DNA from 2 places in the Streptomyces sp. NBC_00178 genome. Region 2 is predicted to be linked to the other one. Evidence: riboswitches for the same ligand, from Rfam matches in the RefSeq annotation. Region 2 holds a riboswitch; the other holds the start of a gene.
What was found. A riboswitch is a leader RNA that binds a small molecule or an ion and turns the genes downstream of it on or off. The one in region 2 is predicted to bind cyclic di-AMP.

Region 1: linked by a shared signal. The riboswitch ahead of OHT61_RS17230 (M23 family metallopeptidase) and the one ahead of OHT61_RS28050 (M23 family metallopeptidase) in region 2 are both predicted to bind cyclic di-AMP.

What each region holds. Positions count from the first base shown of each region.
Region 1 covers NZ_CP108143.1:3,965,477-3,972,418, forward strand. The annotation lists gene OHT61_RS17210 (FAD-binding oxidoreductase) at 1-1,078, opposite strand, end outside; tRNA gene OHT61_RS17215 (tRNA-Met) at 1,335-1,408, shown strand; gene OHT61_RS17220 (MerR family transcriptional regulator) at 1,522-2,268, shown strand; gene OHT61_RS17225 (PP2C family protein-serine/threonine phosphatase) at 2,403-3,560, shown strand; cyclic di-AMP (ydaO/yuaA leader) riboswitch at 3,794-3,945, shown strand; gene OHT61_RS17230 (M23 family metallopeptidase) at 3,958-4,992, shown strand; gene OHT61_RS17235 (aldo/keto reductase) at 5,138-6,082, shown strand; gene OHT61_RS17240 (PrsW family intramembrane metalloprotease) at 6,117-6,942, opposite strand, start outside.
Region 2 covers NZ_CP108143.1:6,414,353-6,421,294, reverse strand. The annotation lists gene OHT61_RS28060 (STM4011 family radical SAM protein) at 1-937, shown strand, start outside; gene OHT61_RS28055 (SGNH/GDSL hydrolase family protein) at 953-1,780, opposite strand; gene OHT61_RS28050 (M23 family metallopeptidase) at 1,944-2,816, opposite strand; cyclic di-AMP (ydaO/yuaA leader) riboswitch at 2,821-2,980, opposite strand; gene OHT61_RS28045 (tyrosine-protein phosphatase) at 3,392-4,216, shown strand; gene OHT61_RS28040 (DUF6126 family protein) at 4,278-4,457, opposite strand; gene OHT61_RS28035 (helix-turn-helix domain-containing protein) at 4,544-5,158, opposite strand; gene OHT61_RS28030 (aspartate aminotransferase family protein) at 5,233-6,627, opposite strand; gene dxs (1-deoxy-D-xylulose-5-phosphate synthase) at 6,624-6,942, opposite strand, start outside.

The sequences.
Region 1 (6,942 bases), 2.4 Mb from region 2:
GGCCCGCCGCGCCGTCGACCGGGTAGAGGTGCATGGTCGACTGACCGGTGGGGAGCTTCTCCGCGAAGGCCGCGTGCACGTCGACCGCGTCGTCGGTGATCTTGTCGAAGAAGTCGCCGCGCCAGTACCACTGGAGCCCGGCGGGCAGGAGTGCGTCGAACATGGTCTGCAGGGCCGGGTAGGGCATCGGCGCCGTGAAGTGGAAGGCGGGCGGCGCCGGTTCGTTCACCACGGCGAGGGTCTGCTCCAGGCCTTCGGGGTCGGCGGTGGAGGACCAGACGACGCCGCACATCTTCTGTCCGTGGATCTCCTCGGGGAAGGGCGGGCCGGGGGGAACGGTCAGTGAGGCGAAGAAGCCGTACAGGTCGTCGGGTGCCTGCGGCAGGAAGTCGCGGTACCAGCGCATGACGTCCTGGAAGTGCTCCAGCGGCCACACGGTGATGCCGACGCCGACCGTGTCCACGGGATGCAGCTCGAAGTCGAACGACGTGACGATGCCGAAGTTCCCGCCGCCTCCGCGCAGCGCCCAGAACAGGTCGGCGTGCTCGCTCGGGTTCGCGGAGACGAAGCTGCCGTCCGCCAGGACGACGTCGGCGGAGACCAGGCTGTCGACGGTGAGGCCGTACTTGCGGGTGAGGTAGCCGTGACCGCCGCCGAGGGTGAGGCCTCCGATGCCGGTCGTCGACATGATGCCCGCCGGGGCGGCGAGGCCGAACGCGTGCGTGGCGTGGTCGAACTCGCCCAGCGTGGCGCCGCCGTCCGCCTGGGCGGTCTGTGTGGCGGGGTCGACCCGCACTCCGTCCATGGGGGAGAGGTCGATCGTGACGGCTCCGTCGACGACGCCGAGCCCCGGGCCGCTGTGGCCGCCGCCCATGACGGCCACGTCCAGGCCGTGCTCCCGGACGAAGTCGACGGCCGCCATGACGTCCGCCGTGTCGTGGCAGCGGACCAGCGCCGCCGGTTTTCTGTCGATCATGGCGTTGTAGACGGTGCGTGCCTCGTCGTACGCCGGGTCGTCCGGGCCGATGACCGGGCCGCGCAGCGCGGTCCGCATGGCTTCCAGTGTGGTGCCGTCCATGGCCTTCTCCTCGCGAGCGTGCGCCCGGCCTCCCCTGGCTCCATCTCATCGGGTGAGGCTGCTGGGCCGACGCCGGCAGCTGGGGATGCCGCGCAGACGGGACCGAACACCGGATGTCGTGTCCTTCAAGAGTCCCGCCGCCGCGCGGGGCCCGCAATCGCGGCGGCGGCTCCCCCAGGACGGGTGTCCCGGGGGAGCCGCCGGGAAAAGTGGTCGGAGCACCGTCCCGGATGGCGTAGAGTTGCAATCACAACGACGCGGGGTGGAGCAGCTCGGTAGCTCGCTGGGCTCATAACCCAGAGGTCGCAGGTTCAAATCCTGTCCCCGCTACTGAAGACGGAGGCCCGGATCCTTTCGAGGATCCGGGCCTCCGTCGTGCGCCCTCGTGACTCCGGGATGCGCGGCTTGACCTTGACGCTGCGTGAAGATCTAGCGTTTCCGGCATGGAGTGGTCCATCCAGGAAATCGCCAGAAGAGCCGGCACCACCAGCCGCACGCTCCGGCACTACGGAGATCTCGGTCTTCTCGTACCGAGCCGCACGGGTGCGAACGGCTACCGCTACTACGACCAGGACGCACTGGTCAGGCTCCAGCGCATCCTGCTGCTGAGGGAGCTGGGGCTCCCGCTGCCGGCGATCAAGGACGTGCTGGAAGGCCAGCGGGACACCGCCGTGGCGCTCCGGGCCCATCTGCGCCTGCTGGAGCAGGAGCGGGAGCGCATCGGACGGCAGATCGCCTCGGTGCGGACCACTCTCCACAGGACCGAGGAAGGGGAGGATCTCATGGCCGAGGAAGTGTTCGACGGCTTCGACCACACGGTGTACGAGCAGGAGGTCGGCGAGCGGTGGGGCCGTGCGGCGTACGAGCGGGGTGACCGGTGGTGGCGGGGGCTGAGCCCCGCCGAGCGTGCCGCGTTCCAGCAGGCGCACGAGGCCATCGCCCGTGACTATGGCGCGGCGCGGGCCGCCGGCCTCGACGTGGCCGGCGACGAGGTGCAGGACATCGCGCGGCGGCACTGCGCGTGGCTGTCGGCGACCACGGAGGTCACCCGTTCGTACGTCACCGGGCTCGCCGGGATGTACGCCGCCGACCCGCGCTTCGCGAAGAACTACGATCGCCACGGGGACGGAACCGCCGTCTTCGTACGGGACGCACTGACGATCCACGCGCGGGACCGGCTCTCCGGCTGACCCCCGGAGGGGCGGGGCGGCGTCGCGCTCCTTCCTTCGGCCGATGAGCGGCCGCGTCACGGCGCGGCTCCGCCCGGCCGGGGCGGGGCGCGGTACCGTCCGCAGCCGTGGCCGGACCGGGCAGGAGTGCACAGGTGGGGAAGCGGGACGTACGGCAGGGACGTGCCGAGGGGAACGCGCGGGCCCGGAGGTTCGTGCGTCTGCTGCCCGTTCTGATGATCTGTGCCGGGCTCGTCTGCGACGTCACGACCCCGCCGGAGGTCTCCGCCGTGCCGCTCTTCGCCGCGGCACCGCTGATCGCGGCTCCCTTCTTCTCACTGGCATCCACGATCCGTACGGGTGTGGCCGCGATCCTCGTCGTCCTCGCCATCCGGGTCTCCGACGGCATGCTCACCGATGCCGCCCCCATCACGGACCTGCTCACCCTGGTCACCGTCGCCGCGCTCTCGCTCGTCATCAACCGGGTCGTGCAGCGTGGCAACGAGCAGCTGGCCTCGGCGCGGTTCATCGCGGAGACCGCGATGCGGGCGGTGCTCCCCGTGCCGGAGGCCCGGATCGGCGGCCTGCAGGTCGCGGCGCGCTACGAGGCGGCGCAGGCCGACGAGTTCGTCGGCGGCGACCTGTTTGCGGTCGCGGACACGCCCTACGGGGTGCGGCTGGTGGTCGGGGACGTGCGCGGCAAGGGCCTGGACGCGGTGGCGGCGGTGGCGGTCGTGATCGGCGCCTTCCGCGAGGCGGCCGAGCAGGAGCGCTCGCTGGAGGGTGTGGGCCAGCGGCTGGAGCGGGCGCTGGCACGGGAGGGCACGCGGCGGGGCGGACTGGACTCGATGGAGGGGTTCGTGACGGCCGTGCTCGCCGAGATCCCGGTGGGTGCCGACACGCTGCGGATCGTCAACCGGGGCCACCCCGAACCGCTCGTGCTCCATGCGGACGGCGCCCTGGACGTCCTGCGGCCGACGGAGCCCGCCCTGCCGCTCGGCATGGGCCTCGACGTGTGGCCGGACCGTGCGGACGAGTGGCCGCTGCCGGCGGGGGCCACCTTCCTGGCGTTCACCGACGGGCTCTCGGAGGCGCGGGACGCGGACGGGGTCTTCTACGATCCGGCGGCCCGGCTGCGCGGCAGGATCTTCCCGGGGCCGGAGGAACTGCTGTCCGCCCTCACCGATGACGTCCGGCTGCACACGGGGGGCCGGTCGACGGACGACCTCGCACTCCTCGCGGTGGGACGGCCGTCCAGGGGGCAGCAGGAGCGGCGGAGGACGGTGAAGATCGTGGGGCGGGACCGTGAATGACCGAAGGCGACCGTCCGTAATCGAAAGACGTCGCTGCGCATAACATTTGACGCAACGTCAGAAAGTGGCGTCTGGGTGAGGGGTGCTCAACTCGCCCGTTTGGGGCTGATTGCCCCCCTAAAGTCCAGGTCAGAGCGATGAACGATCTGTGGGAACCGCTTGGAATCGGACCCGCATGTCTATTAACGTTCGATAACGCAGCGCGGTTGTCCCAGTCGTCGCCAGAGGCGGCACCGTGCGCAGCGCCGAATCCCGCAAGGGAACCGGGGAACCACCTACATGGGGTGAATCGGACACCTGACTCCCGCGAGGGACGAAGGGGCCCGTAGGAGACCTTCCTGCTCCGAACCCGTCAGCTAACCCGGTAGGCGAGAAGGAAGGAAAGGAGTGCGCCCACGTGGCGTCAAATCAGCCTGCCCCCGAGGCTCCGGCACCCTTCAGGCCCGACAGTCCCGGTGAACAGGGCAGGACGTGGGAGGAATGGAACCCCACCGAGGAGTCCATCCGTCCCGTGCGCGGCAGGCACCGCGTCGCCAAGCAGCGTGGTCTCGCCCGTAGCTCCACCGTCCTCGGCGTCGGTGTCATCGCGGCCGTCGGCGCGGGAGGCATGGCCACCGCGCAGAGCAAACCGCCGGTCTCCATCTCCCTTCCCGATTCCATCGCGGACAACCTTCCCGACGCCAAGTCGCTGCCCGGCGTGGGTGCTTACCTCTCCGACGACGCCGACAAGGGCACGGTCACCGCATCCTCCCCGCTGACCACGGCCGGCATCACCGCGGCCGAGGCCGAGCAGGGCACCACGGACGCCGGTGAGGCGCTGCGGGCCCGCATCCTCCAGCAGGCCGAGCAGCAGCAGGCCGGAGCCGAGGCAGAAGCCAGGGCCACCCAGGAGAAGGCGGCGGCCGAGGAGGCCGCAGCGCAGGCGGCCAAGCAGCAGAGCGACGCGGAGGCGAAGGCCGCCGCGAAGAAGAAGGCGGACGAAGAGGCGGCGAAGAAGAAGGCCGAGGCCGAGCGCCTCGCCAAGCTCGCCCTGAGCTACGCCGTCCCCACCTCCTCGTACACCATCACCTCGACCTTCGGCCAGGCCGGTTCGATGTGGTCCTCCGGCTACCACACCGGTCTGGACTTCGCGGCTCCCACCGGCACGCCGGTCAAGGCCGTGCACGGCGGCACGGTGAAGTCGGCCGGGTGGTCCGGGTCCTACGGCTACCGCACGGTCCTGGAGCTCGACGACGGTACCGAGGTCTGGTACTGCCACCAGTCCTCGATGGACGTCACCGCCGGCCAGAAGGTCACCACCGGCGAGACCATCGGCCGCGTCGGAGCGACCGGCAACGTGACCGGGCCGCACCTGCACCTGGAGATCCACACCGCCGACGGCTCGGGCGTCGACCCCATGAGCTGGCTTCGCGGCAAGGGCCTCACGATCTGACCGCCCGCGCCGGCGTACGGCGCAGCTCGATACCCCGGCGGCCCTGGCGCACGACCCCCCGACGCCAGGGCCGCCGGCCCGCCGTCGTCACCGGATAGCCGCCGAGGGCGGAATATGCGGATCCGCCGATGTGTTGTGCCGGGGTATGACATCACTGCGCCCGCTCGGAAACTCGGACCTGAAGGTCTTCCCCCTCGCTCTCGGCGGCAACGTCTTCGGCTGGACCGCCGACCGGGACACCACCTTCGCCGTCCTCGACGCCTACACGGAGGCGGGCGGCAACTTCATCGACACCGCCGACGCCTACTCGGTCTGGGCCCCGGGCAACGAGGGCGGCGAGTCGGAGACGCTCATCGGGGCGTGGCTGTCCGCCCGTTCCCACAGGGACGACGTCGTCGTCGCGACCAAGGCCGGTGCGCACCCCGGGTACAAGGGGCTGTCGGCCGCGACGATCAAGGGGGCCGCCGAGGCGTCGCTCCGCCGGCTCGGTACGGACCACATCGACCTCTACTACACGCACTTCGACGACGAGACGGTCCCCGTCGAGGAGATCATCGGCACCCTGGACGAGCTCGTGAAGGCGGGCAAGGTCCGGGAGATCGCGGCGTCCAACATCAGCCCGGAGCGGCTCAAGGCCTCCCTGGAGTTCTCGGAGCGCGAGGGCCTCGCCCGGTACGTCGCTCTGCAGCCGCACTACAACCTCGTCTCACGCGACACCTACGAAGGCGCGCTCCAGGACACCGCGGCCGCCGAAGGGCTCGCCGCCGTCCCGTACTACGCGCTCGCCTCGGGTTTCCTCACCGGCAAGTACCGGCCGGGTACCGCCGTCGAGAGCGCGCGGGCCGAAGGAGCGGGGAAGCACCTGGAGACCGAGCGCGGCCGCAAGGTGCTCGGAGCGCTCGACAAGGTGGCCCAGGAGCACGACGCGGAGATCGCCACCGTGGCGCTGGCCTGGCTGGCGTCCCGGCCGACCGTGGCCGCACCGATCGCCTCGGCCCGCACCGTCGCGCAGCTGCCCGCACTCGTGGCCGTCGCCGGACTCGAACTGACCGAGGGCCAGCTGGCCGAGCTCACCGAGGCCTCGGCCTGAGGCTCCGGCACCGCCGCTCCTCCTGCCGGGCCCCTCACGCCGAGGGAGGGCCGGTGGGCGGGGCCGCGCGGGGGCCGTGCTCCAGATAGGGGTTGTAACCGCCGTAGTGGCGGTGCGGCGCCGGGATCTCCCGGGGAGCCGGAGCGCCGTGGGGGAGCCTGCGGGGGAACGGTGCCTGGGGGTGCGCCGGGTGGACGCCCGCCCGGCGCGTCATGTGCGCCGCGTACCCCAGCGCAGGGCCCGCGATCTCCCGGCGCTGCCACAGGTGGTGCAGCAACTCCTGCTCCCGGATGGCGAAGTCGGCGCCCGCACCGTCATGGCGCGCCCGCCGGCGCAGCATGGCCAGGGACGTCGCGAACGACTCGTACTCGGCGACCGCGTGGGCGGCGGCCCTGCCCAGGCGGCGGTCCCGGGCCCCGTGCCAGTGCCGCGCCATGTCCCGGGCCATACCCCGGGCCCGCATCGAGGCCAGGGCGGCCGGCTCGGCGGGGCCGATCCAGCCGGCCGCCGCGTAGACCGGGAGTTCCGTGCTCAGGGTCCGCAGTTCCCGCTGACGGGACCAGACGGCCAGCCAGGTCACCAGGCCGAAGCACGGCACCATGAACGCGCCGTACACCGCGTAGAAGCCGTACGGGCCGAGGGCGGACGAGCCGTTCCAGAGGGCGTGCATGCCCATGGCCAGAGCCAGACCGAGCAGCGGCAGCAGCACGCGGCGCACCCGGTGACGTGCGCCGCCCAGCGCCGCGATCCCGAAGCCGATACCGGAGAGCACCGTGAACAGGGGGTGCGCGAACGGCGACATCACCACGCGTACGAAGAACGTCCCGGCGGTCAGCGAGGCGAACCCCGTGGTCCCCAAC
Region 2 (6,942 bases):
CCTGACCATCCTGTACCGGGGTCCGCTGGCCTCGTGCGACTACGACTGCCCCTACTGCCCGTTCGCGAAGCGCCGGGACAGCGGCGAGCGACTGCGCGCGGACCGGGCGGCCCTGGAGCGGTTCACCGCCTGGGCCGCCGAGCAGTCGGGCGACCGGCTGTCGGTGCTGTTCACCCCGTGGGGCGAGGCGCTGGTCCGTTCCTGGTACCGGCGGGCGCTGGTCGAGCTGTCCCGTCTGCCGCACATCGCGAGGGTCGCCGTCCAGACCAATCTCAGCGGCCGTACCGCGTGGCTGGCGGAGGCGGAACGGGACAAGGTCGCCCTGTGGTGCACCTACCACCCGGGCCAGACGCCGTACGAGCGGTTTCTCGGCCGGTGCCGGGAGCTCACGGCTCTCGGCGTGCGCCACAGCGTCGGAATCGTCGGTCTGCGCGAGCACCTGGCCGAGGCCCGGCGGCTTCGCGCCGCGCTGCCGTCCGAGGTCTACCTCTGGGTCAACGCCGCCGAGGGGCACACCTATACGGACGAGGAGGCGGCCGACTGGACGGCCCTGGACCCGCTGTTCCCCTACAGCAGGCATCCCCACCGCTCGGCCGGTCTGCCCTGCCGGACCGGTGAGTCCGTCGTCTCGGTGGACGGTGACGGGACGGTGAGGCGCTGCCACTTCGTCCGTGACGAGCTCGGCAACCTCTACGACGGCAGCTACCGGGACGCCCTCGGTCCGCGCGGCTGCCCACGCGACGTGTGCGACTGCCACATCGGCTACGTGCACCTGGAGACGCTGCCGCTGTACGACGTCTTCGCGGGCGGTGTGCTGGAGCGGATACCCGCCCGTCCGGTGCGGATGCCGGCGCCGGCCGGGCCCGTGTCCGCACCGGCCGGGCCCGTGTCCGCGGGACCGGCCCGGCCGCTCCTGCCGTTCGTCAGCAGTCGCTGAGAAGCCGACGGGCTGTCACAGCGGCAGCAGGTCGGGGCGTTTGGCCTCCACGTGGTCACCGGAGGACTCACCGCGCAGGCGCCGGCCGATCCACGGGACGAGGTACTCCCGCGCCCAGTTGATGTTGTCGCGACGCACTTCCAGGGTGCCGCGCTGCGCCTGCGGGGGCCACGCCTGATCGGGGTCGGCCGGCACGTCGAGTCCGAGGACCTGGGCGGCGCGGAGCGCGACCCGGGTGTGCCCCTCGGGCGAGAGGTGCAGCCGGTCGTTGTCCCAGGCCCTGCGGTCCTGCACGGACCGCAGGGACCACAGGTCCAGGACCGGGCAGTCGTACCGGTCGGCGATGGACCGGACGTGTGCGGTGTAGGTGGCGATCTTGCCCCGCAGGTGCCGGAGCACCGGGATACCGCGGGTGTCGAAGCCGGTGGTCACCATGACGGTGCCGACCGCCTGGGTGAGGTCGGCCACCGCGCGCTCGAAGCGCTCGGCGACGTCGTCCGGGTCCGAGCCCGGGCGGAGGATGTCGTTGCCGCCCGCGCAGAAGCTGACCAGATCGGGGGCCAGTTGCTTGGCGCGGGGCACCTGTTCCTCGACTATCTGGTCGAGGAGTCGTCCGCGTACGGCGAGATTGGCGTACCGGAAGATTCCGTGCGGGTCGTCCACCGGGCCGGCCATCGCGTCGGGGACCGGGAGCTGGTCCGCGAGGAGAACGGCGAAACGGTCCGCCCAGCCGACGAGCCTTCCGTCCGGACCGGGGTCCCCGACGCCCTCCGTGAAACTGTCGCCGATCGCCGCGTACGACCCGATGATGCCTCGTCGTCTGTTTCTCGAATCGTCTGCCACAAGGGATTATCCTGCACCCTCGAATGTGACCTACGCGACCGTAATAAGGGGTTGACGGGTGGTGACAAAGACCACCCGGTCAGGTTTTGGTAAAGCCGGAATAAGCCGAGGGGCGATGCGCCGTCGCGCATCACCCCTCGGCCGGACCCCTGGGTCATGTCCCTCAGATGGTGACGCCGTGCGAACGCAGGTAGGCGATCGGGTCGACGTCGGAGCCGTAGCTCGGGCCGGTGCGGACCTCGAAGTGGAGGTGCGGGCCGGTCGAGTTGCCGGTGGTTCCGGACAGGCCGATCTGCTGGCCGCCGGTGACGGTCTGTCCGGCCGAGACCTCCAGCGAGGACAGGTGCGCGTACTGGGAGTACATGCCGTCGCTGTGCTGGATGACGACCTCGTTGCCGTACGCACCGCTCCACCCGGCGGAGACGACGGTGCCGGGTCCGATGGAGCGGACGCTGGTGCCCGAGGCGGCCTGGAAGTCGGAGCCCGTGTGGTAGCCGCTGGACCAGCTGGCGCCGGCCACGTGGTACTGGGTGGTGACGGTGGGGTGCTCGACCGGAGCCGCCCAGCCGGAGGCGGTGGCCTCCGACGCGGCGGTGGTCTTCTCGGCCGGAGCGGCCTTTGCGGCCTTCCCGGCGGCGGGCGCGGCCTTCGCGGCCGGCTTCGCGGCGCCGGACGCCTTGGCGCCGAGGGTCAGCTTCATACCCGGGACGATCAGGCTCGGGTTGCCGCCGATGACGTCGCGGTTGTCCTTGTACAGCTTCTGCCAGCCGCCCTTGACCTTCTTGGCGGTGGCGATCTTCGCGAGGGAGTCGCCGGAGACCACGGTGTAGGTCTTCGGGGCGTCCTTCGCGACGGCGGCGGGCGCGCTCCGGGTGACGGCGGCGGACTTCACCGCGGGGGACGCCGGCTCGGCCGCGTGGGCGCCGGTGGCGCCGATCAGCGGGAGGGCGAGTACGGCGCCGCCGGCCCCTGCGGCAAGGATGCCTCGGGAGAGCGGACCGGACTTCTTACGACGGTGCTTGCCGTGTGCGGGCATGGGGAATTCCTCTCCGGCGCCTGCGAGGTGAGCTGTCGGGTTCGGGCTGGAGATGCCCGGCCGCGTGGTGACGCGTCTTGACCCCGAGCCGTTCCGGATCGCTCCGGCCGGCGACTTACCTGGTTCCCCCGCTCCTGCCACGCGTGAGTCGGTGCGGATTCCGGGCGGCGGCAGGATTCGGCGTTCCGTCCGGATTGAGCGTGACCGTAGGCGAGCGAGGACTCGGGTAACAAGCCTCGGATTCCCGGCCGGAATCCCCGATTCAATTCCGTTATGGAATTCCCGTCACACTCCGTGGATTACGGATCTTGGTTTTCCGTGAGGCGTCCGGAATACCCACGGGCACCTTCACCACACACCGTCACGGATATGATCCCGCTCACCCGCCTCCCCCCATGTCCCGCACAATCAGGGCATGTTCTGGTAAATGCACCAATACGGACATCGCGCTGCCCGCTCCTCCGCACAGGGCGATACGGCGGGGACGCGACGCGTGCGCGATGCAGCCATGTCGTATCGTCGCGAGCGTGTCCCGTCGGCGAGCGGCGCCGGCGCCAGACCCTCCAGGAGCCCTTGTGACGCAGCTGCCAGAGGTCCCCCCGGCCGGCCCCGAGCCGACGGACGTGGACCTGACCGGTGTCCGCAACTTCCGCGACGTCGGCGGGCTCCCGACGAGCGACGGCCGCACCGTCCGCTTCGGGCGCCTCTTCCGCAGCGGCCACCTGGCCCACGCGACCGCGTCCGACACCGCATTCCTCGCCGGGCTGGGCCTGCACACGATCTTCGACTTCCGCAACGCCGCCGACCACAAGCTCGACGGACACGACGTGGAACTGCCCGGCGTCCGGAACGTCAGCATCCCGCTCTCCGACCCGGCCGACGGCGCGGAGTTCTGGCGGCTGGTGCGCGACGGGAACATCCAGCAGCTGCGCTCGATCCTGGCCGACGGCAAGGGCACCGAACGCATGGTCCTGTCCTACCGCTCGATCATCACGGACCGGACGGCCGAGCACAGCCGGGTCCTGCACGCGCTGGCCGAGGACAGCGTCCCCGCACTCATGCACTGCGCCGCGGGCAAGGACCGGGCGGGCCTGTCGGTCGCGGTCTCGCTGCTCGCGGTCGGCGTCGAGAAGGAGGCCATCGAGGCCGACTACCTCAAGTCCAACGACGCCCACCGCCGCTACAAGGTGCACCGCAGCGACACGTCTCCGGTGGGCATGTCGGAGGAGGTCATGGAGCTGCTCAATCCGCTCTTCGGCGCCCACCGCGAATATCTCGACGCGGCGTTCGCCACGATCGAGGAGACCTGGGGCAGCACCGACCGCTACCTCCTCGAAGGGCTGAAGATCAGCCACGAGACGCGCGAGAAGCTGCGTGGGCGCCTCGTCGAGGGCGCCTGACGGCGACGGGACGGGCCCTGCCCGGCCGTGGTGGGAGACGGGCAGGGCCGGCAGTCGGCTCTCAGCCCTTGCCCGCCACGGTGAAGAGCAGGAAGAGGAAGGCCGCGACGACGTGTCCTGCCACCAGGTAGGCGATGAGCCGGATGACGACCCCTCGGGGCATCCGCCGCTCCTGTGTGTCCCCGTCGTCCCCCGGCCGGGGGCGCGGGGTGAGCGGGTCGTAGTACTCGGAATCGGACATGTCAGCCCTTCCTTGCGGCCCCTGGGAGACCGGAGCGACGGCACTGCGGCCTCCATGAGCGGCCGAAGCGGGAACGATACGTGGGATCAGAGCCGGACCGCGGGGCCGAGGCACAGCTCGGCGGCCGGGCTCTGGAGCAGTGTGTGGACGAACAGCAGGCTCGCCCCGCCGCGGCCGAGCGCCGCGATCCGGTGCGGGGTGAGGGAGTCGAAGTGGGCGCTGTCGCCCACGCCGAGGTCGTGCACGGTTTCCCCGAGCACGACCCGCAGCCGCCCGTCGAGGACGTACAGCCACTCCTCGCCGGGGTGGACGCGCACGAGTTCGCTCTCGGTGCCGTGGGGGACGTGGACGCGCAGCGCCTGCATGGCGCGTCCCGAGCCGCCGGCCTGCCGGTAGAGCCAGCCGCCGGACCCGTCGCCGAGTGCGTCGTCGATCGGTCCGCCACGGACGATCGCGTCACGTTCCGGCGGCATCTCACCCAGGAGCTCGGAGACGGTCGTACCGTAGATCCGGGCGAGACCGAGCAGCATCGGCAGCGAGGGCTGGCGGCGCCCGGTCTCGAGCCGGGAGAGGTGGGCCGGGGAGAGTCCCGCCCGCGCGGCGGCGCTCTCCAGGGTGAGACCGCGGTCGCGGCGCAGCTCGCGCAGGCGTGGGGCGACGCCCGGAAGGTCGTCGGCCACCCCTCCGTCAGGAGGATTCATGCCCCCATTGGGCCAGGAACTTTCCCCTGAGGCAACTTTATTGCCTCAGGGGCAAAAGACGGGCGGAGCCGGGTTCAGCGATTGACGGCGGCCTGTTTCACCAGTGTCCGGCCGAAGTCCCACATCAGCCCGTTGCCGCTGTGCGCGTCGTCCATGACCGCGGTGAAGGCGGTCACGAAGCGCTCCACCTCCGGCTCCCCGATGACCAGGGGCGGAATCAGCTTGATCACCTCCAGGTGGTCGCCGGAGACCTGGGTGAGGATGCGGTGCTTGCGCAGCAGCGGCACCACCACCATCTGCGCGAACAGTCCCTTGCGGGCCGCCTGCAGCATCGTCCAGCGGCTGCGCAGCCGGAGGGACGACGGCCGGCCGAACTCGATCCCGATCATCAGCCCCCGCCCCCGTACCTCGTGCAGCAGCTCGTAGCGCCCGACCAGGGCCGCGAGCCGGTCGCGCAGCAGGTCGCCGGTGCGGCGGGCGTTCGCGACGGTCTCCTCCTGCTCCATCACGGAGAGGACGGCGAGCCCGGCGGCCATGGCCTGGGCGTTGGATCCGAAACTCGCGGAGTGGACGAGGACCCGGTCCATGGAGGAGTAGACGCGCTTGAAGATCCAGTCCCTCCCGAGCGTCGCACCCACGGGGACGTATCCGCCGGAGAGCGCCTTCGCGACGCAGAGGAGGTCGGGCTCGACCCCCTCATCGTGCTGGTAGGCGTAGAAGTCCCCGGTCCTGCCGAGTCCCGTCTGCACCTCGTCGACGATGAGCAGGGCCTTGTGCCGGCGGAGCAGTTCCTGCGCCTCCCGGAGGAAACCGGGAGGCGCGGCGTGCACGCCCTTGCCCTGGATCGGCTCCACGATGAGCCCGGCCACGTCCCCGCGCTTCAGCTCGCGGCGCAGTGCGTCGAGGTCGCCCAGTGCGATGGCCGTGTCCGGCAGCAGGGGTGCGAAGCCGTCCTTGAACCCCTTCTCGCCGTTCACCGAGAGCGACCCCGTCGTCAGCCCGTGGAAGGCGTGGGTGCAGTAGAGGATCCGCGGCTTGCCGGTGGCGTACCGGGCGAACTTCAGCGCGGTCTCGACCGCCTCGGTCCCGCTGTTGCCGAAGAACACACGGTCCAGGTGCGGGCTGTGCACCAGCAGTCTCTCGGCCAGGAGTCCGGGCAGCGGCTGGCAGTCGAAGCGGGTGAGGTCGGCGAGCGAGGCGTCCAGGACGTCGTGCAGGGCCCTGCGTACGACGGGGTGGTGGCGGCCCAGGCCCATGACCCCGAACCCGGCGAGCATGTCCAGGTAGTCGTTGCCCTCGGCGTCCCAGAAGTACGCGCCCTCGGCCCGCTCGTAGACCTTGTCGAAGCCGATGGTGCGCAGCATCCGCGGCAGCTGGTGGTTGAGGTGGCGGGTGTGCAGCTCGTAGCGTTCGGCTCCTCGTTCGGCGAGCAGCCGCGCCAGGTCGAAGCCCGGCCGTTCGTCCGTCATGCCCGGGGCTCCTTCGGCGTGTCCCGCTCCTCCACCGCGCCGCGGCGCTCCAGTACCGCGGCGATGCGTCCCGCGATCTCCACCGGGGTGAGCCCGATGTCCGCCAGCACCTCCTCGCGCCCCGCGTGGGGGAGGAACTGCTCGGGGATCCCGAACGTCCGCAGCGGTACGTCGACGGCGGCGTCCCGGAGCGCCTGCCCGACCGCCCAGCCGACGCCCCCCGAGCGGCTGTTGTCCTCGGCCACCGCCACGACCGCGTGCCGCGCGGCGAGGGCGGGCAGCTGTGCGTCGACGGGCTTGACCCAGCGGGGGTCG